Regions from separate parts of the Paenibacillus sp. ALJ109b genome, predicted to be linked through region 1. Evidence: riboswitches for the same ligand, from Rfam matches in the RefSeq annotation. Region 1 holds a riboswitch; the other holds the start of a gene.
What was found. A riboswitch is a leader RNA that binds a small molecule or an ion and turns the genes downstream of it on or off. The one in region 1 is predicted to bind cobalamin.
Positions count from the first base shown of each region.

Region 2: it holds a riboswitch for cobalamin, as region 1 does, so the genes downstream of both, metE (5-methyltetrahydropteroyltriglutamate--homocysteine S-methyltransferase) here and G3352_RS11595 (ABC transporter substrate-binding protein) in region 1, are expected to answer to the same signal.

Region 1 covers NZ_JAAIFP010000008.1:406,134-417,345, forward strand. The annotation lists gene G3352_RS11555 (DMT family transporter) at 1-724, shown strand, start outside; gene G3352_RS11560 (hypothetical protein) at 765-1,073, shown strand; gene G3352_RS11565 (Cof-type HAD-IIB family hydrolase) at 1,185-1,988, opposite strand; gene lplA (lipoate--protein ligase) at 2,229-3,230, opposite strand; gene cobD (threonine-phosphate decarboxylase CobD) at 3,442-4,590, shown strand; gene G3352_RS11580 (adenosylcobinamide amidohydrolase) at 4,571-5,389, shown strand; gene cbiB (adenosylcobinamide-phosphate synthase CbiB) at 5,434-6,414, shown strand; gene G3352_RS11590 (histidine phosphatase family protein) at 6,405-7,052, shown strand; cobalamin riboswitch at 7,194-7,341, shown strand; gene G3352_RS11595 (ABC transporter substrate-binding protein) at 7,776-8,780, shown strand; gene G3352_RS11600 (FecCD family ABC transporter permease) at 8,777-9,823, shown strand; gene G3352_RS11605 (ABC transporter ATP-binding protein) at 9,820-10,641, shown strand; gene cobT (nicotinate-nucleotide--dimethylbenzimidazole phosphoribosyltransferase) at 10,689-11,212, shown strand, end outside.
Region 2 covers NZ_JAAIFP010000015.1:227,634-238,845, forward strand. The annotation lists gene G3352_RS17010 (cellulase family glycosylhydrolase) at 1-908, opposite strand, end outside; gene G3352_RS17015 (LacI family DNA-binding transcriptional regulator) at 1,211-2,224, shown strand; gene G3352_RS17020 (hybrid sensor histidine kinase/response regulator) at 2,274-3,914, opposite strand; gene G3352_RS17025 (anaerobic ribonucleoside triphosphate reductase) at 4,290-6,251, shown strand; gene nrdG (anaerobic ribonucleoside-triphosphate reductase activating protein) at 6,248-6,754, shown strand; cobalamin riboswitch at 7,013-7,210, shown strand; gene metE (5-methyltetrahydropteroyltriglutamate--homocysteine S-methyltransferase) at 7,431-9,770, shown strand; gene G3352_RS17040 (glycoside hydrolase family 3 C-terminal domain-containing protein) at 9,873-11,212, opposite strand, start outside.

The DNA of each region.
Region 1 (11,212 bases):
GACATTTGGTACATTTGCGACCTTATATTGGGCTGAACAATATGTGAGCTCGGGTGTTGGAGCGATTCTGTCAGCAACAGGTCCACTGATGATTATGGTGATGCAGACAGCGCTGTTACGTCAAAAAACGTCTGCACGCATGATTGCGGGATGCCTGATTGGTTTTGCCGGAGTTATCCTCGTTGTATTGCCGGGTGTATCCATTGGTGGTAATTCCCTGTGGTTATGGGGCTGTATTGCCGTATTGGTGGGTGAAGTCTGTTACTCGGCAGGTGCGTTGTACTCCAAAAAGGTCATTAACCAGTTTAAGGAGGCTAGTCCTGTAGCAATCAATGCGGTGCAAATGATGTACGGAGGATTGCTGTTATCCGCGCTTTCGGCGGTGACGGAATCGTGGAACACAACTGGACTGGATTGGATGCCAGCGGTATCATCCCTGATCTATCTGACAGTAATCGGTTCGATGGTCGGGCACAGCTTGTTCTACTGGATCATGTCTCGTACCAACCCGTTATTCCCAGCGACCTGGTTATACATTTCTCCTCCGATTGCGGTCGGGCTTGGGGCGGTTCTCTACAATGAACATGTGAGCTGGATTACATGGTTAGGCGTTGCGCTAATCGTTTCAGGTTTGCTGGCGATGAATGAGAAAGTGATGGGGTGGATCAAGAGAGGCAAACGTACAACTTCTTTGAGTCCGACTTCCAAATCTATGGTAAAATAGGGAATATATATTTTACGCAGGAATGAGGCGAGACTTCCATTTGAATAAACAGGGAATCGGTGCTGTTTTATTGTTTGCGGGAATCGTGCTCTATGGCATGATTCATATTGGGACCATAATGCATTTACCTGACGTAACGATCTGGTCTAATCAATGGGGCCGTTATCTGCAAGCCGCTTTTGAAACGGGTGGCATTATTGGACTTGTCTTGGCCATCCTTTTATTCATTACAGGAGTAACGCTCCTGCTTCCTAGGCAATTAGCCGATTTTTCCAAAGGGAGAGTAATGAAGGAGATCAGAGAGCGGAATCGTGAATTTGACGAGAAGTATGGTAATCAGAATAATTAACAGTTTTATTAAAGAAACAGCCCTGACACAAGCGATTCATCGCTGTGCAGGGCTGTTTCCTTGTGTTTTGAGTTAACATGTTTTATATAAAACACGACTTTTATTAAAAGCTTACTCCGCGTTCAGCACAAACTTCTCAATAACCTGCTTCACGCCGTCTTCGTTATTACTCGCGGTAATGTAATCTGCCAGCTCTTTCAGAGCAGGGATGGCATTTCCCATCGCTACACCAAGACCAGCAACTTCCAGCATCTCATGGTCATTCCAGGAATCCCCGATGGCAATGCACTCGCTCAATTGGTGACCGAAGTGATCTGCCAGGAAGGTTAGTGCATGGCCTTTCGTTCCTTCGCGGTGCATAATTTCAAGGAAGTATGGCTTGGACTTGGTGATGTGTACTTCTGATCCGAGCAGTTCGCGCAGGGCAACCGCAACCTCATCCAAGTAATCCGGCTCATCGATGATGAGCAGTTTCGGTGTTTTTTGCTCGATCACTTTGATGAAATCCGGTTCAATGTGGTACTGAGTACCATTCAGTTTGGCGTAGTCACGCAGCTTGTCGTTTTCTTCACGGGCGTAAAGTTTGTCGTCAATATACGTTTGCAGATGCAGATTATGCTCCAGGCAGTAGTCGTACAGTTTGCGGGAAGCGTCCTGTGGAACGTAGCGCTCGTAGAGTACTTTTTCGTCCAGCAAGTTTTTCACCAAAGCGCCTTGATACGTAATGATTGGCACGTTCAGCTTCGTTTGGCGAGCGAGTGCTTGGGCAGAAGCATAAGCACGTCCAGTTGCCAGAGTTACAACAACACCATGAGCTACCGCTTGTTCCAGGGCAGTCTGTGTTGCAGGCGTTACTTCCTTGTTGTCGTTAATCAGGGTATCATCAATGTCAATTGCGATTAATTTGTAGGTCATCTAGTTTCTCTCCTTTTTTATCTGTATCTATACCCGACTTAATCTATATCAGTTCAACTAAACTTTTTACACGAGAACGGAAAGGACAGAAAAAACCTGAAGAAGCGGAGCGTTCGCCTTTATCCCCGGATTTTCCCTTTGAAGAAGGGAATCAAAAAAAATCTGGGGATAACAGCGATCGGAAGGTTATTCTGTCATTGGAGTGGCAGGTGTAAACTTTCTTGGGTTGAACTTATATACCTACTCTTCAAGGAAAATGAGGCCAATAAAGTCCTCCAGCTCCAGGTTACCGAAGTAATGTTTTACATCCAGACCCTCAAGTGCAGTACGCACCTCAGATTCCTCGTAACGCTTGCCACGCAGCATATCTTCGATATCCGCCACATCGCCTACGCCGAAGAAATCACCAAAGATTTTGATATCTTCAATCCGTCCATCTTTGATATTCATGCGCAGATCGATGATGCCGACAGGGAATTTACGTGTATGCTTCACATTGCTTTCTGGAGAAAGCCCGTAGTTCCAGTCCCAATTGTTATAACGTTCAGCAGAGATTTCGTTGATCTTGTCCCAGTCTTTCTCTGTGAGTTCATATTGAGGAACATCTTGTGGCTCCAAACGGAAAATGTGACGCAGCAGCTCGTCCCGGAATTGTTCAATGGTCAGATTGCTGTCAATCAGATCACGAATATTGGCAACACGGCTGCGTACGGATTTGGTGCTCTTGGACTTGAACTTCTCCGGATTAACGTTGAGTGAAGCCTGGACGTGGTCGAGGTTCAGGTTAAACATCAATGTGCCGTGACTGAACATGCGGCCACGCGTAGAGAATTGGGCATTGCCCGAAATTTTCTTCTCTCCCACTTGCAGATCGTTACGTCCCGTCAGTTCGGCATTAACGCCAAGCTCTTGCAGGGCTTCCACCACAGGCTGCGTGAATTTGCGGAAGTTATGGAAGGATTGTCCGTCATCCTTGGTAATAAAGCTGAAATTGAGGTTGCCCAGATCGTGATAAACGGCTCCGCCTCCCGAAAGACGACGTACGACTTGAACACCGTTATCTTGAACATACTCAATGTTGATCTCTTCAATGGTATTCTGGTGTTTTCCGATAATAATGGACGGGCGGTTGATGTAAAACAGCAAGTAACTGTCATCCATCGGCAGATGCTTCAGAATGTATTCCTCGATGGCGAGGTTTACAGAAGGATCTGTAATGCCCTGGTTATCAACAAACAGCATGGTCATTCCTCCATTAATGTATGTGAGGGATGCATATCCCTTATGTAGTGATGCTTTACGGAATCGAAATTCCTTCTCTATTGTAAACGAATTGTCGAAAGGACACAAAGAAATTGAAGCCGCAAAGGGCTTGAATAGTCAAATCAGGATTGACCCCTGCCTGCCACGACATCCATAATAAAAAGGACATGCAGAAAGGATGACGGACAGGATGACCGGTTTAATTGAAGTTTTCGGACATGGCGGTGATGTGGAGACGGCCGCGGCACGTTTTGGAGGGAATCCTGCGGATTTCCTCGATTTTAGCGCAAACATTAATCCTCTGGGTCCACCTCGGGAAGTGCTGGAGGCTCTGGAGCAAGGATTGCATATGGTACTTCGTTACCCCGATCCGGGCCATCGGGCGTTCAAAATGTTGCTTAGTGTCCGACTGGGTTTTACCCCAGATCATATATCTGTGGGTAACGGGGCGGCGGAAAGTATGGCTCTAATCTTACTTGGACTCGCGCCTCGTAGAGTAGGTACGGTAGAGCCCGGTTTTTCAGAGTACAGTGCATTATCCAGACAATTTGGAGCAGAAGTCCACCATGTTCAAGGACGGGAAGAGCTGGAATGGCGAGCAGAACCGGAAGATATTGAGAAGCTGATGGAGCGGGTGGACCTGCTTTTCCTTGGACAGCCCAACAACCCCAATGGGGTACAGTATCCGGTGGACGTTCTGCAACGGCTTGCTCGTAATGCAGAGACAACAGGCACGATATTGGTTGTCGATGAGGCATTTATCGATTTTATTCCTGAATCACAACGGCAATCGCTTGCATCCAGCTTGAAAGAGTATCCACAAGTGATCATCATTCGTTCGATGACCAAGTTTTATGCGATTCCAGGCCTGCGTCTGGGTTATGCGATGGGTCGTCCCGAACTGATTCGTGCCATGACAGAGAAACAGGTCACCTGGAGCGTGAATGGGCTTGCACTGATTGCAGGAGAAGCCTGTCTGCGCAGTGGGGGCAATTTTGAACAGGAGACATTGGCACTGGTGTCACACGAGCGAAAGAGATTAACGGAAGGTCTGGAAGCTTTGGGATGTAAGGTGACACGAGGGGAAGCCAACTTTATATTGGCAGCTCTTCCAAAGCCGTGGACAGCGACATCCATGCAGGCTGCTCTCGGTGAACGGGGAATACTGATCCGAAGCTGCGCGATGTATCCAGGACTTGGGGAACGACATGTACGATTTGCGGTCAAGGACGCGGAGGCTAACGGACGTTTACTGGAAACAATGGGAAATGTTATTACGCCTAATCCGACAACCGGATTAGAGGCAGGGGGACAAAGCGATGGCACTGCCATTCTATAATTACTACTCCCATGTACAAAAGGACCAAAATGAATACAGATCTTCTGTATGGCCGGGATTATACGTCTCCGCACATGAGCGGCATATTAAAGCGTTCAGTCCTTCTGCTGTAACAGCACTTTCCAGTGCCGTGTATGGGGGCGGCATGATTGAACTGGATCGTATCTTCAACATCTATGTCGACAGACATTATCGCTGTGACGATCCACCTCGTGATATTGCTGATCTGTTGAGTGAATGGCAGGAGCAGCGGGATCAATGTGCCGGTCTTCTGACTGCGGTTCGATTGGAGCACACAGCGATCCAGGAATATGAAAGCGATGAGTTCGGATTACTTTGCTGCACTACAGCAGGGGTATCCAATGCTGCACGGGCAGGTTCTGCAAGAACCGTGTTCGATGCTGCGGGGAATGAGATGAGCAATGGGACGGTGCCCCAGAAAATTGGGAAGGTTTTGGCTTCGACCTATACTCCCGGTACGATCAATATCATGTTGTGGATGAATGGGCGTATGACTGCCGGAGCGATGGTGAATGCCATTCAGACTGCGGTAGAGGCGAAGGCCGCTGCGTTAGCTGATTTCGGTGTGGCGGATCCAGAGAATGGTCTAACCGCAACCGGAACAACAACGGATGCCATCGTACTCGCGGTAAGCCAGGCTGGAGTAAATAAACCGCTCATCAGTTACGCCGGGACGGCTACGGTCATGGGTGCAGCAATCGGCAGGCTGGTGTATGACACGATAACGGAAAGCCTGCAAGCTGCGCAGGAGTGGAAAGAGAGGAATTACAAGCAATGACATCTCTGCTGCATCAATGGGCTTCCTGGCCGATCTGGACGGGAATGGCTGGAGCCTGGGTTATTATAGGAGCATACATATTGGATCGTTGCATCGGTGATCCGCGCTGGATTCCCCATCCGGTGATTGGCATGGGAAAGGCTATCTCTGCACTGGAGCGAGCGATAAGGACGCGGGTGCACTCAAACCGTGCACTCAAAAGAGCTGGCGTTTTATTTCCTATTTTGATTGCAGGCGGTTCTTTTGCACTGACTTGGGGATTAATCTATGTGCTGGGTCTTATTCATCCCGCTGTTGCGGTTGTGGCAGAAGTGGTGCTAATAGCAACAACCATTGCCTCGAAAGGTTTGAAGGATGCAGGTATGGAAGTTTACCACCATCTGAGTCAACAGGACTGGCCTGCGGCGAGACGTTCACTTGGTATGATAGTAGGGCGTGATACGGCTCATCTGGATGAACCGGAGATTGTGCGGGGAACGGTGGAGACTGTGGCGGAGAATATCGTGGATGCTATCGTCTCTCCACTGTTCTATGCCCTGATTGGTGGTGCACCACTTGCCATGGCCTATCGGGCGGTGAATACACTGGATTCCATGGTAGGTTATAAAAATGAAAAATATCTGCATCTCGGTTGGGCGTCTGCCCGTCTGGATGATTGGGCCAATTGGATTCCCGCGCGGCTTACCGCTTTGCTGTTGATTATGGGAGCTTGGTTCATGAAGCTGGATGCCAGAGGGGCTGCACGCATGGTGTCCCGGGATGCACGACTTCACCCAAGCCCAAATAGCGGTTTCCCCGAGTCGGCGGTGGCCGGAGCGCTGGGCATAAGACTTGGCGGGCATAACGTATATCACGGAGTAGCTTCATTTCGCGCATATATGGGCGAGCCGTCAAGACGGATGGAAGCAGAAGATATTGTACGAACAACACGGCTTATGTTCTGGTCGGCAGGTTCTTTTGTTTTAGTATGTTGGTTGGTCACCTTAGGGATATGGTCTGCTGGAGGTGCACTGTTATGGAGATAGAAGCTGGACCTAGTGGCATGCAAAGTCGTGAGCTTATTTTGATACGTCATGGTACAACGGCGTGGAACTTGGAAAAAAGGTATCTTGGGCATTCCGACATCGGACTGTTGCCTGAAGCAGAGCAGGAGCTATCTTCGCTGCGTGAGCAATTCAGCAATATCACATGCGACGCCCTATATTGCAGTGATCTGCTGCGTTGTCAGCAGACACTTGCACACATTGCATCACCCCAAACAGGACAGGCCAAGCTTGATCCCCGACTAAGGGAGATTGACTTTGGTCAGTGGGAGGGGTTGACCTACGATCAGCTTAAGGACAATCCAAAGTACCGAGACTGGATCGATGCGCCCCAGGAGGTAACGCCACCGAGTGGCGAGCCTTGGACAGCATTTGCTGCGCGGATTGATTCATTTATGAAAGAGAGTCTGATGTCCTTTTCACCAATACTTCACTCTCGCAGCATAAATGTGCCAAAAGTAGCCGTGATTACGCATGGTGGTGTTATTCGTTATATGGTGTCACGTCTCATTCCGAATCAAGATTTCTGGGATACGCAGGTGGTACCAGGACAAGCGATAAAGATCCGGCTGGATGGCGATGGGGACAGCTGGGTTGGAACCAGATTGACTTTTCCGTAAATCGGGTTGTAAGGATGTACAATATAACCTATAATCACAACAGAAGTGTGACTTAGCAAGTGCATCATCGGATGGAGGCTCAACAAGCTCTACCAAGGAATGCTCACTTGAATGGTTAAACAATATTAGCGACCATGGGTCCCGTAGCAATGTTTCATGGGTTCATATGAGGCCATGAACGGCAAACGGGTGAAATAGGGAAGCCGGTGTAAATCCGGCACGGTCCCGCCACTGTAAATCAGGATGAATTCCTGTAAGTCAGGTTACCTGCCCTGGACGTATAAACCGGTGTTCCTTCGAGGAAAGGACAGCGTTTCGGGCAGTTCTCTTTGCATATACAGCGCCAAGCTGACCATGCACAGATCGCCACATGCGAGACGTCATCCCTGATCCTGACCCAAGGATTGGGGATTTTATTTTTTCATATAAGATGAACCGAATATTACACGAGAACGAAGAGTGCAGAACCAATCTGAAGAAGCGTATGCGTTCGCCTAAAAGCTTTCTGAAAGAAAGCTGCATCGGAAGCATATGCTTATCACCGGATTTTCCCCTTTTCAAAAAGGGGATCAAAAAAATCTGGGGATAACAGCGATCGGAAGATGGTACTGCAATCGTAGTGGCCTAGTGTAAAGTTTTATTGGATCAACTTATATAGGAACACAAATTCAAGCGGAATTGGGACAGGAGCACTACTCACTAGAATGGATAGAGAAGGGGAGAATGAACACAATGAATTTCAAGACATGGAAAGGCGTAGCGTCACTGCTAAGCGCAGCGATGCTGGCACTGACGTTGGCCGGATGTGGTACAACAACAACGAACGAGGGTACAGGAACCTCGCAACCTGCACAGGAGCAATCCCAGGAACAGGCGCAGACAGATCTCAAAACACAATACCCACTCACGGTTACAGATGCTACGGGTGAATCATTTACCTTTGATAAAGCACCAGCCAAAATCGTATCTGTATCTCCAGCTGAAACGGAATCCCTGTTCGCACTCGGATTGGACGAGCAGATCGTAGGGGTATCCGACTATGACGATTATCCGGAAGCAGCAACAAAGAAACCAAAAATGGGCGGCATAACAAAGCCTAATGAAGAGTCGATCATTGCGGCTGAAGCAGATATCGTATTTACAGGTATCTCGATGAGCGAAGAGTCGGTGAAGAAACTGCGCGATCTGGGCATTACCATTTTCAAAACAGATCCTAAATCAGTGGATGATGTGATGAACAACATTGAAACATTTGGTAAAATCACGGATCATCAGGAAAAAGCACAGGAGATCATCACCCAAATGAAACAGGATGTGGCTGATGTAACTGAAGCTGTGAAGGCAGTTAAACCAGAAGAGAAGAAAAAAGTATATGTTGAGTTCTCCCCAGGTTGGACTGTGGGTAAAGGCGAATTCATGGATGAATTGATCACACTTGCCGGAGGAAACAACGTAGCTTCCGACTTGACTGGCTGGAACCAGATTAATGAAGAGAACATTATTGCTTCCAATCCGGACGTCATTCTGTTTGCGAACGATGTTATTGACGAAAATTCCAAAACATTGGATCAAATTATCAAAGCACGTAGTGGATGGGATCAAATCACGGCTGTGAAAAACGATGCAGTCATCGGTCTGGATGCCAACCTGTTGAGCCGTCCGGGACCACGGGTAACCCAAGGTCTGAAAGAAGTAGCCAAAGCGATCTACCCTGATCTGTTCAAATGAGTAAAAAGCTGGCAGTGTACGGAACGGCCGGAATTGTGCTGCTTGTGTTAACCGTGCTCATCTGCACGGGCATCGGTTCGGTTGCCCTGCCTGTCCGGGACATTGCGGGCATCTTGCTTCATCGCATTCCCTGGCTGGGCGACTGGATTGTTCCTGACTGGAATACAGCAGCAGAACAGATTATATGGAAGGTCAGATTCCCACGTGTACTGCTTGCCGTGCTTGTAGGTGCATCGCTGGCGATTGCCGGAACTGGATTCCAGGGGGTTCTTCGTAACCCTCTGGCTGATCCGTTTACCCTGGGCGTATCGTCCGGTGCATCGGTAGGTGCGGCTTTTCTGATTTTTTTCGGATTGCAGTATGCACTGATTGGGATCTGGACTCTGCCACTGGTCGCGTTTCTGACGGGAGTAATAACATTGTGGTTTGTGCTGGCCCTCGCTCGTGAGGGACGCAAAATACCGACACACAGCCTCATTCTGGCTGGTGTGGTCATGCAAAGTTTCCTGGGAGCAGTAGTCTCCTTCCTGTCGACCATGTCGAAGCAGACAATTAATGAAATTATATACTGGACGATGGGAAGTCTGGCACTGCGTGGGTGGTCGTATACGGCCATCCTTTTCCCGTATTTTGTACTGGGGCTGATTTTCCTCTGGAGCCGTGCGCGTTCGTTGAATGTGCTTGCTTTGGGGGAACGACAGGCTGCGCATATCGGGGTTAAGGTGGATGGATTGAAACTGTCGGTGTTAGCGGTGGGTACGCTGCTTACCGCAGGCGCTGTCTCCGTATCCGGCGTGATTGGCTTCGTCGGCTTGGTCATTCCGCATATTCTTCGGCTCATCGTCGGACCTGATTATCGCTTGCTGGTGCCTTTGTCAGCGATTGGGGGAGCCATCTTCATGGTCTGGGCAGATACGATTGCACGCTCATTGCTGGCCCCAACCGAAATTCCGCTGGGTGTAGTTACGGCTTTTGTTGGAGCGCCATTTTTTGCGTATTTGCTACACCGGAACAAAAAGCTGCGGAAGGGGATGATGCCATGAGTACATTCATGAAAACAGACCTTACCAAGAGTCGGCCGATGATAGAAGTCAAAGAAGCTGGTAAAATGTATGGTAACCATCGGGCTCTGCATGCGGTGGACTGGAAAGTCACAGAGGGTGAATGGTGGGGCGTTGTTGGTCCAAACGGCAGTGGAAAATCGACTCTGCTTCAGCTACTTGCCGGAACCGAACAGCCGAACGATGGCAGCATACAGATTGATGGACGCGACATTTCATCATACACCCGTAAAGATCTGTCGCGCATGATTGCTGTCTTGCAGCAGGATGGACTGCCGGCCATCTCTTATCCCGTAAGGGATGTTGTCGAGATGGGACGTTACCCTTACCAGAACTGGCTTGGCAAAGAACCGTCGGATGGAGCAGCGGTAGTTGATAAGGTGTTAGAGGAGTTGGGTCTGAGTGACATGGCCGAACGACCTTTGGATGCACTGAGTGGCGGGCAACGGCAGCGGGTTGCGCTTGCCAAAGTCATGGCTCAGGAACCCAGGCTATTATTGCTGGACGAGCCAACCACCTTTCTCGATATCAAATATCAATTGCAATTCATGGAGTTATTATCAGCGTGGCGTCAAAAAAATCATATTACGATTGTGGCGGTGCTGCATGATCTGAATCTGGCCGCGCAATTTTGCGATCATATTCTGGCGCTGCGTGACGGGACTTGTGTAGGCAGTGGCACACCCCATTCGTTGATGACGGAAGAGAACATCCGGGAGATCTTCCGGGTGAGCCCGGCCATGGTGAATCATCCCGACAATGGATTGCCACAGCTTTTGCTAAGACGAGAGAAGAAATGAATGAAGCGGGGGAGACCCCATATTTTGATAAAGGAAGTGCTGGCTGTATGAATAATGAACAGGTGTTGGAACAGTTAATTGGTCGGATCGTGGGTCCACATGAGGCAGTTGCGGCTGAGGCTTCCGCGCATGTGGATGCATTGACGAAGCCTCCCGGCAGTCTGGGCAAGCTTGAACAGCTAGTTATTCGTCTGGCGGGAATCACCGGTGAGGCTCGGCCTTGCTTTGATCAAAGAGCTGTCATCGTTATGGCTGCGGATCATGGGGTGGTTGAAGAAGGGATTAGCGCTTTTCCTGCTGAAGTAACGCCGCAGATGGTCCTTAATTTCCTAGCAGGGGGAGCGGCTGTCAATGTGCTTGCGCGCCACGCTGGAGCTCATGTGATCTGTGTGGATATCGGCGTGAATGCGGATCTGGATCATCCAGACCTGGTCTCCCGCAAAGTCCGCAAAGGAACAGCTAACATGGCGAAGGGTGCTGCAATGACCCGGGGCGAAGCGATTCAGGCCATTCTTGCAGGAGCTGAAGTGGTCTCCACCGAGGTTGCGAAGGGAACGCAGTTGTTTGTGAC
Region 2 (11,212 bases), on a different contig from region 1:
GAATTGGTCAAATCCCAGTTGTTATAGTCCGTGAATTGATAATGGTGCGTCTGATACATCACATTCGTCCAGCCATAAGTCGTTGGTGGTGAAGCTGCCCACCAGTCGAAGAATGCCGCGATGATGATCATGTGATCGGCATCCTTGGCACGGACAGCTTTGTACATCCGGTCATAGAAATCCATCTTTTGCTTGATTTGAGCAGCATTTTCACCCGTTCCCATGGTCACAAGAGGTTCATTGAGCAAGTCGTACGCAGCAACGGTTGGATTGCCTTTGTAACGTGTTGCCATCCGTTCCCAGATCTGAATAGTCCAGTTCTGGTATGTAGAATTGGTCCACAGTTGGTTGGAATTCTCCTGACCGCAGGAATGCCATGGACAAGCTGCTCCCGGTGCACCGTGCAGATCGAGAATGACATACAGGTTCCGTTTGCCCGCTTCATCAATCAGCCAATCCAGTTTGCGGAACGTAACCGAATCAGGCTTCATGACACCGCTGGTGTTCATAAAATCCTCCCAATAGATCGGCACACGCACAACGTTCATGCCCCAGTACTTGATGTTATCCAGATCACCAGCCTGAATCCAGGTGTCCTGATATCCATTGATCAGACTCTGTGCACCCGATTCCCCAAAACGATTCGTCAACGTGCGACGCAGCGTGTACTCATCTACTGCTCCAGAGGGCGTCATCCATTCTTCCTGCAGCAGCCAGCCACCCAAATTTGTTCCACGCAGATTCACCACATTGCCTGTACCCGAATTATTGCGGACAACCGTCCCGTTAGCCTTCAGGAAATCCCCTGATCCAAAAGCCGCACTTGCCTTCGGTGAACCTACGGCCGAAGCCAGCAGGCCCAGCAGCAGACAGCTGCACAACAGCATGATAGTGCTCTTCTTCAACATGTTGACGCCTCCCTTAAATGGTCATATCTTGAGGTATGACTGAACCAGGATGCAGCACTCACGACGGGTAACGATAATGCTATATAAACAGCGGGTATACGGGGGTACGATCCATGGATGTCCGCTATTTATCACAAGTGAAGGGGTGGTGAAATCGATTACATTTTATCGAATATTAAACCCTTTATCTCTCCACTATCCCCAATTATTGTTTCAAACGGTTATAACTTGTAATCGTTTTCAATTGGAATTATAATGAATTTGAATTAATTGTCAATCACTTATTTGGAGTTGTGAAGAATATGGATGTCAAAATCATTGATGTAGCTGCCATTGCAGGTGTGTCCCCGGCAACTGTATCGCGGGTCATTAATCAGCACAGCAAAGTAAGCACCAAGACCAAAGATAAGGTGATGCGCGCCATCGAGCAACTGGGATATCACCCCAACGCAGCAGCCAAGAATCTTCGTTCACAGCGAACGATGACGATTGGCGTCATCGTTCCGGATATTAACAACTCCTATTATGCCGAAATTATTAAAGGCATTGAGAACATCGCCTACGCCCGCCATTACAAGGTCATTATATGTGATGCTCATAACCTGAAAGAGCGAGAAGTCGATTATCTCAATTTGCTGCTGGATCGGACCATTGACGGTGTCATCATTATCACGCCCATGCTGGCGGATGAGGAATTATTCCACCTTGCAGATAAGGGGTATCGCATTGGCATCGTTGGCAAATACATTGAACATGATCAGATCCCGTGCATATATACAGACAACGTGAAATTTTCCCAGGAAGTTGTTCAGCATCTCGTTGAGGCCGGACATCGGAATATCGTTTTCTTAAACGGTTATCCTGAAGCAATCGACAGCTATGAAAGGCTAGAAGGCTACTTGAAGGCCCTGCGCAATCATCAGATTCCGTTCCGTCCCGAACTGATCGAGAATGGGAACTTCAATGAGGAAGGTGGGTACGAGGCCATCAAAAGATTGTTTAACAAAGGCCTGTCCTTCTCCGCTGTATATGCGGCAAATGATGAGATGGCGCTAGGTGTATACAAAGCATGTACGGAATACGGAATACGCATTCCCGAGCAATTGGCTATCGTAGGTGTAGATAACAATCGAATCAGCAAATACATCCATCCTACGCTAAGTTCGGTGAACCAACCCAAGTATACGATGGGGGCCATTCTTATGGAGAAGATGATTGATACGATGAATACGAATGAATTTCAGGATAAACGTGTATTTAAAGTCGACTCGGAGCTGCTTGTTCGAGGTTCCTCTTCCTTTAAAATAACAATATAAAGCGCACCCGTGACAGGTGCGCCTAGTTTAATTTTATTTTCTCATGTTCTTAATGCACAATGATGCTTAACGCATTCAACAAATCAGCCTGCTTCACCGGCTTGGTCAGGACCGCATCGAAGACTTCTGCTTCATGCGGATCGATATGCATGCCATACGGAATCAGCACTATGACCGGGGAATCTGTAACCAGGCGCTTCAACTTGTGTACAAAATCCACAGCACCGCCCTCCAGCAATCCCATATCCACAACGGCCACATCCGGCTTAAAGCCCTCCTGAATCCAGTCGTACGCTTCGGTCGTAACCGAGGTCATATGCACATCCATCTCCCATCTGCGCATCAGGGAAGAGGCCCCTTGCAGAATGTCAGGGTCCTTGGCAAGCAGCACCTTTTTGCCCTTAAGTCGATGCTGAATATTGGCAAGCTGAGGCAGTTCCCAATGTCTGCGGAGCGGCAGGCAGATCTCGAATTCTGTCTCCTTGTCTCCCATGCCATGCACCTGAATACGGCCGTTCATAAGGATGGCGAGGTTTTGGCTGACCGCCAGTCCGAGATTGGTTCCAACCAGCTTCTGTGTACTTATATTTCCGTCCAGATTGTTAATTGATCTAAGCTTATTGTCCGAAGACAACATGCGTCCGGTGTATTTCACTTGGAGTTGAAGGATACCCTCATCCTCTGCATCTCCACCATCTACGGTTGCTGTAATCAATACCGAACCTGTCCGTGTTGAATCTAGAGCATACTGAATGACATGGGCCAATAGTTGCCCGATCTTGATTTCATCCCCGACAAAAACCTGGGACACATTCAGATCAAGGTTCAATCCCAGCTCAATGTTCTTGCTCAGCGCCAGTCCCGCATAGAGATAAACGGTATTTTCAATCGTCGCTACCAGATCAAATGGATCATCATGTACGACCGTTTTGCCTGCATCATTGACGTTATTAAAACTCATCATGTTATTCAACAGGGAAAGCAGAATATTACCGCTGGTTTCAATCATATTCACATATTCTGTCTGCTCGTCCGACATATCCGGTGTACGCATCAGGTCGGTTAATCCCAGAATGCCGTTCAGGGGATTACGAATCTCGTGGCTCATCAGCGACAGCATCTGCGTCTTGGTCATCGCCTCAGACTCCGCACGTTCCTTCTCTGCCTGCAATTGCTCTTGTAATTGCTCCGAATCATTCAGCTTCTGTTCCTGAACTTGAAGCGTATCTTCCAGATCCACCACATACCCGAGAAAAACGGCCATGGCCTGCAGTGTTTTCATATCCGTTTCACTGATCACATAATCAGGATCATCCATCAGACAGATCGTACCGAACGTTTCCCCGGACCTCCGCATAATGGGAATCCCTACAAAGAAACGATTTCCCAGTCCGCTTGTTACGTCCATTGATTTCGTAAGAGGATGTTCACATGTATCCGTGATGATCAGACTGCTGCCCTTATCTCTTAATACCAGGCTGCAATATGAAGCTTCAAATGGAAGTTCACTACCTTTGGCGATCAACTCTTCCTCGCGGTTAAAAGCCTCGATAATAACATTGGTCACGCCATCATTCGTGGCAACGAAGATGGTGTTCACCTTTAAGATTCCGCTTAATACGTCAACAATATGGGACGCGGCTTCCTGTATATTTTCATAGAAGCCCCTTGTAATGCTTACCGTTCCCATGACTCACCCCTCTTGTCTTAGCTGCATTTCAAACCCGTATTCCACAGTATGATTCAATCGATTAACGAGGGTTCAATATTCCGAAACAGCTGTCACAAACTATTCATATATGAAGTTTTCTATCCTTTTTTTTCAAGCATCGTCAACTGAACTTGCACGGTAAATAGAAATTATACGCTTACCCTGAAGCTTTGAAAACCTCTATCATTCAGGGCTATAAATCATGACAGTCGACCAGCTTCTCCCATGTGATCATTATCACACCTAAATAACAATATATAGTTTATAAATGGATAAAGAAACTCTACATGTAGTGTTCAGTGAATGAACATTATCCCTATACAATTTCAATTTCATTATTTAGGAGGAACTGATATGAACATGCTTGAGTATGCCTCTCCACCGGCATCCGATCAGCTATCTGACCTGGGAAGACGAATTATTGGTGCTGAAGACGCCGATACGCTGAGGGAGAATGCCAATCTGAACGGAGACTCATTCAGCGGCAAGATGAGCAGGCTCGGTTCGGAGACCGCCAAGTGGCATGCTCTGCGTCATGTGCTGCCTAAGGAGCTCGCTCTAGCTGTGGAGAACGGGGATCTGTATGTACACGATCTGGATCAGTATGCCCTTGGAACGACCAACTGTATCTTTATTCCGTTCGACCGGCTGCTGGCCTCCGGATTCAATACCGGCAACGGTTCGGTTCGTACACCACAGACGATCATGTCTGCCATGGCACTGGTGGCTATTATTTTTCAATCCCAGCAGAACAGCCAGTACGGCGGTGTATCCGCCAATAAAATCGACTGGGATCTCGCACCTTATGTGAAGCGTTCGTTTCGTAAGCATTACCGGAAGGGACAACGGCTGTTCGAGGAGATTGCCTCAATTGAGGATGAGCAACTGCATCTGGATAGCGATGAAGCAAAGGAGAAGTGTCCTCGAGCCTTTGCCTTTGCCTATGAAGAAACGGAACTGGAGACCGAACAGGCTGCCGAATCCCTGATCCATAATCTGAACACCATGAGCAGTCGTGCTGGGGGACAAATTCCGTTCACTTCGCTGAACTACGGACTATGCATTTCAGCCGAAGGTCGACTCGTGTCCCGGTCGTTGCTGGAAGCGACCATTCGGGGACTGGGTAACGGAGAAACTCCCGTGTTTCCACAACATATTTTCCAGTGCAAGCAAGGAATTAACCAATCTGAGGGAGATCCGAATTATGATTTATTCCGACTTGCTGTGACCTGTTCCTCACGGCGCATGTATCCGAACTTTGTCAATGTGGATGCTTCCTTCAACCTGCCCTATTATCAACCGGAAGATCCCGATACGATCATTGCGACGATGGGATGCCGGACACGCACACTTGCTGATCGCTTCGGACGCAATCGTCAGAGCGGTAAAGGGAATCTGTCCTTTAACACCATCAATCTGGTCAAGCTCGGCATTCGATATGGGATCTGCCAGGGAGCAAGAGCCATCGCTGACCGGGCTGGCTTCTATACGGCGCTGGAATCGGTCATGCACAATGCTACGGATGGTCTGCTGCACCGGTATCGAATTCAGATGAACCAGCCTGCCAAAGCATCGGACTTCATGATGCGGGAAGGAGTATGGGAAGGCGGTGAACAATTGGCTCCAAATGAACCGGTGGCCGATCTGTTGAAACATGGTACGTTATCCCTTGGTTTTATCGGACTTGCTGAATGTATGACCGCTCTATATGGCCGTCACCATGGACAAGACCTCCATGTACATCGAGAAGCCTTGAATATCATTCGTACGATGAGAGAATTCTGTGACCGGATGAGTGAGCAGCACAACCTGAATATCACCTTGTTCGCTACGCCCGCTGAGGGCCTATCCGGCAAATTCACCAAGATCGATCGTGAGCGATACGGCAGCATCTCAGGGGTCAACGACAGGGAATACTACACCAATTCATTTCACATTCCGGTCTATCATACGCTTCCTGCCTATCGCAAGATTGAACTGGAAGCCCCCTTCCACTCACTATGTAATGCCGGAGCGATCTCATATGTCGAACTCGACGGGAATGTAAGGGCCAATACCGCCGCTTTCCAACGAATCGTTCAATACGCGCTGGCCCAGGACATTGGGTATTTCTCCATTAATCACCCGATTGACCGTTGTCCGTCCTGTGGCTATGAGGGCGTTATTGGAGATGTATGTCCCGGATGTGAGGCTCATGAAGACCATGTACATTTCCAGCGACTGCGCCGGGTTACGGGATATCTGACCGGTGACTATAAAGTGCGCTTCAATGGGGCGAAGCAGGCCGAAGTGAGAGACCGGGTGAAACACCGGTGAATCTGTATGGTTACATCCCGGAATCAGTGAACGAGGGGCCTGGCCTGCGTGCCGTGTTGTTCATCAGCGGATGCCGCCACGCTTGTCCGGGCTGTTTCAGCCCCGGCTCATGGAGCTTCCGTGCAGGCGAACCATTTACGGAGAAGGGTCAGCAGCAGATTTTGCATGAAGTGACCTCACACCCCTTGCTGGAAGGGGTAACGTTATGCGGAGGTGATCCTTTTTTCTCTGCAGCAGAATGCGCCTCCTGGGTTCGGCAGCTTCGGGCTGCTCGACCTGATCTGACTGTATGGGCATACACGGGGTTTGTATATGAGGAACTGATTACAGACCCGTCACGGGCGGAGTTATCCCGGCTATGCGACGTCATTATCGATGGGCCTTACATCGCAGCTGAGCGTGATGTGTCTCTTCCTTTTCGCGGCAGTCGTAATCAGCGCATCGTTAATGTGGGTGCAACAATGGCTGGCCAGACAATCGTTACCATGCAGTTAGATGCATAGTAACGATTTTTTATTTAGGGGAATCAAGCACATCTTGCGAGATAATTTGCTTCATTTTAAGGAGCCAAATCTACCAAGTAAATCAAGGATTAATAGAACAAAATTTTATTTCCGATCGGATTAGTAATATATGTTGCAAGCCCGTAGGTTATCGTCTATGATTGGTAGCATAAGAGCAAGTATACGACGATTGCATCATGATACAATCTATCATCTATGCTTGGTCGCCAATTTCATAGCCAGAGATGTGTACGCACATTTCTGCACACGGAAACAGGTGCCGACCGCGCTACATGCGTGGTCAGGCTTAAAAGGGAAGCACGGTGTAAGTCCGTCGCGGTCCCGCCACTGTATACGGGGAGTCTATGCATATAATCCACTGGTGCAACCACCGGGAAGGAATGCATATGGCCATGATCCGCAAGCCAGGAGACCTGCCTGTTTCGACAGCATCGCATGACCTACGGAAGATAGGGAGGTGTTAGAGCAGCCGCTACAACTACTTATAGCAGGTGTTCTTTCCCATTCTATCTTTGTGCACAGTCGTCATTCATGATGCCTGTTTCTCGGGGTATGGAATCGGAAGGAATGCCTTTTTTTGATGCCTTCAAAAGAAACACACCACAATAGCTTCAACTTGATGAGTTTACCTATTATAAATGAGGAGGAATTTTACATGTCGCAATCACAGCAACAAGTACTGACAGGCAACCTCGGTTATCCCCGCATCGGTGCGGGGCGCGAATGGAAAAAAGCACTGGAGTCCTTCTGGGCTGGCCGAATCGATGAATCCACGCTTTATCAGGAGCTGACCACGCTTCGGTTGCAGGATCTGAAGAAACAGCAGGCACAGCAGCTCGATCTGATTCCTGTGGGCGACTTCTCCTACTATGATCATATTCTTGACGTATCCGCGATGTTTGGCGTCGTTCCTGAGCGCTTTAACCATACAGGCGGACCGGTATCCGTATCTACTTATTACGCCATGGCCCGGGGTAATGATCAGGCAACGGCCTGTGAGATGACCAAGTGGCTGAACACCAACTATCACTACATCGTACCTGAGATTCATAATGATACTGCATTTGCATTGCTTGAAAATAAACCCCTTGCCGCCTATCGCGAAGCGAAGCAGGAGCTTGGGCTGGAAGGTAAACCGGTTGTCGTCGGCCCGTACTCATATGTACGGTTCGCCAAAGGCTATGACTCGGAACACTTTGCAGAGATCGTCACACGCCTCGTTCCCGTATACGCCCAGCTTCTGTCTGAGCTTCAAGCAGAAGGCGTACAGTGGGTACAGATCGACGAGCCTGCTCTAACGCTGGCTGTCTCTTTCGAAGATGAAGCCTTGCTGCAACAGGTGTATGCTGCCTTGGCACAAGCTGCACCGGAGTTGAAGCTGCTGCTTCAAACGTATTTCGAATCGGTGGAAGCTTATCCGGTCGTGACAGCTCTGCCTGTTGCCGGAATCGGCCTGGACCTGGTCCACGGCTATGAAGGCAACCTCGCCAGCCTGCGGGAGCATGGCTTCCCGCAGGATAAATGGTTGGGCGCCGGTGTCATCGACGGGCGCAACATCTGGCGCGCCGATCTCGCAGAGACGGCGAAGCTGCTGGAACAGGTGGCTGAATTCGCAGCCGAAGGCAAGTTGATCATTCAGCCTTCCTGCAGCCTGTTGCATGTACCGGTTACTGCCGCTCAGGAGAGCGCGCTTGATCCGGTACTGCGCAATGCCCTGGCCTTTGCCGACGAGAAGCTGGAGGAAATTGCGACGCTCGGCACGTTGTTGTCCGGCGGTGCGAAGCAGGCGGACCAAGCAGCGGCTTTGGCTGAAGCCAGCCGCCGCGCCCAGGCAAGCACCGAAGCGGTGCGCCTGCTGAGCGAGTCCGAATCACGGACACGCCTGAGTGGTGCGCCTGCAGGGGTGCACGCTGATGAGCAGCTGCTTCGTAACGCGTCATTCCAGGAGCGACGCGAATTGCAGCAGCAAAAATGGTCGCTCCCGCTGCTGCCAACAACAACTATTGGCAGCTTCCCGCAAACGGCTGATGTGCGCAAAGCACGTGCACTCTTCCGTAAAGGGGAGTGGAATGCGGAGCAATATGACGCTTATGTGCGTGAACAGATCCAGGAGTGGATTACCATCCAGGAGGAAATTGGTCTGGATGTGCTGGTACACGGTGAGTTCGAACGTACCGATATGGTCGAGTTTTTCGGTGAGAAGCTGACCGGATTTGCCTTCACAAAAAATGGCTGGGTACAGTCCTACGGCTCACGCTGCGTGAAGCCACCTGTAATCTACGGAGATGTGCTGTTCAATGAACCGATGACGGTGAAAGAAACGGCGTATGCCCAGACACTGACCAGCAAACCGGTGAAAGGCATGCTCACAGGTCCGGTAACGATCCTGAACTGGTCCTTTGTCCGCTCGGATATTCCACGCAGTGAAGTATCCTACCAGATTGCTCGCGCCATTCGGGACGAGGTTGAAGCGCTGGAGCAAGCAGGCATTGAGATGATTCAGGTCGATGAGCCAGCTCTGCGTGAAGGACTTCCACTCAAACGGAGCAAGTGGGATGAGTACCTGCAATGGGCCGTGGAATCCTTCCGTTTAGCTACTGCAACCGTAAAACCAACAACGCAGGTGCATACCCATATGTGCTACTGCGAGTTCGATGATATTATTGAAGCCATCAGCGACCTGGATGCAGATGTGATCTCGATCGAGACATCCCGTAGCCATGGGGAACTGGTAGGCAGCTTCGAGCAGAATACGTATGACAAAGGCATCGGACTCGGCGTATACGATATCCACAGTCCGCGTGTTCCAGGAAAGGACGAGATGTTGAATATGATTGAGCGTGCACTTCAAGTGCTGCCAGCAGATCTGTTCTGGGTGAACCCTGACTGCGGACTGAAAACACGTGGTAAAGCCGAAGTTGTAGATGCATTGAGCATCATGGTGGACGCTGCTCGTACAGCAAGAGAACGAGTAACCGCTGATTCCTCAATCTAAACGAAGCTTGTGATTGCAAATAAAAGCCTCCGAATTCCTTCGGAGGCTTTTTTCATTTACCATCATTCTATTTGTTTATCTTGATAGGTCTTTTTATCCGACTTAATGAATCTCGAAATGGCTGACACGTACTCCTGCGGACAACACAAGGTATACATCCTGTTGACCTGTTACGCCTTTCAGGTCCGCCTTAACCGTGGACCACTGCTGGGCCTCGCCTTGTGCCAGTTCCACGCGTCCTGCCAGTGTACCGTCAGGTGCGCCCAATCGAACTTCCAATACCGCATCTGCCTGCTCTGATGATACACGAGCTTCAAGCGCTGCTGCATTGCTGCCCAGATCTGCATCCTTGAAGGCAATCCATCCTTGTTCACCAACCACACGGACAGAAGTTCCGCCCTCTTTGCTCTCATCCAGATCCACACCGAAGTATGCATCGTAATTTTCGGCGCGAGTAGCCACACCCAGATTACGTGCAGGAATGGTCTCCCCTTGTACTGTCAGGTCAGCAACAAGCTGAACATCGGCAGAAGATTTGCCCACCATAATGGAATAGGTGCCGCTTTCGACCACATAACGATCACGGGTTACATCCCAGATCGCCAGTTCCTGAACTGGCAGTGTGAAGCTGACTTTTACTGTAGCTCCAGCTTCAATATGAAGACGACGGAAACCTTTTAACGTTTTGAGTGGACGTTTCACACGGGACTGCCCGGCACGCACATACAACTGCACAACCTCATCACTGGCGATCGTTCCTGTATTTGTCACATCCACATGCACAGTAATGATCTCTTCGACTCCAGCTTGGGCCGGGTTCAGCTCCAAATTACTGTATTTAAACGATGCATACGTTAATCCATGTCCGAATGGATACAGTACATCACCTTCAAAATACTGATACGTACGTCCGGATTGAATGATATCGTAGTCTCTGATATCAGTCAGCTGATCTGCGGATTGTACCCACGTCATATTCAGGCGGCCTGCTGGTGCATAATCGCCATATAATACGTCAGCTATAGCGTTCCCCAACTCTTGTCCTGCATGGGATGTATACAATACAGCCGGAATGTTCTCCTGCACCCAGTTGGACGTGAACGGGTAACTTCCCACGATAACTACAACGGTATTTGGATTCGCTGCATACACGGCTTCAACCAGACGCTGCTGGGATTCAGCCAGGTCCAGACTTGGGCGGTCGATCTCTTCTTTACCATTTACAAGCGGATTGTTGCCGACAAATACAATCGCCGTCTCCGCTTCCTTCGCGGCCGCTACTGATTCTTCCAATCCATTCACCACAATATCCTTTTTGAACGTTTCCGTAGCACCGAAAGATTTCAACTCTTCGGATACCGCAAACACATCGTTTCCACCATTGGGTGCCGTTACTGTTTTACCGTTCCAAGTCGTCAGCCCCACGCTTCCGTCTTGTTGTG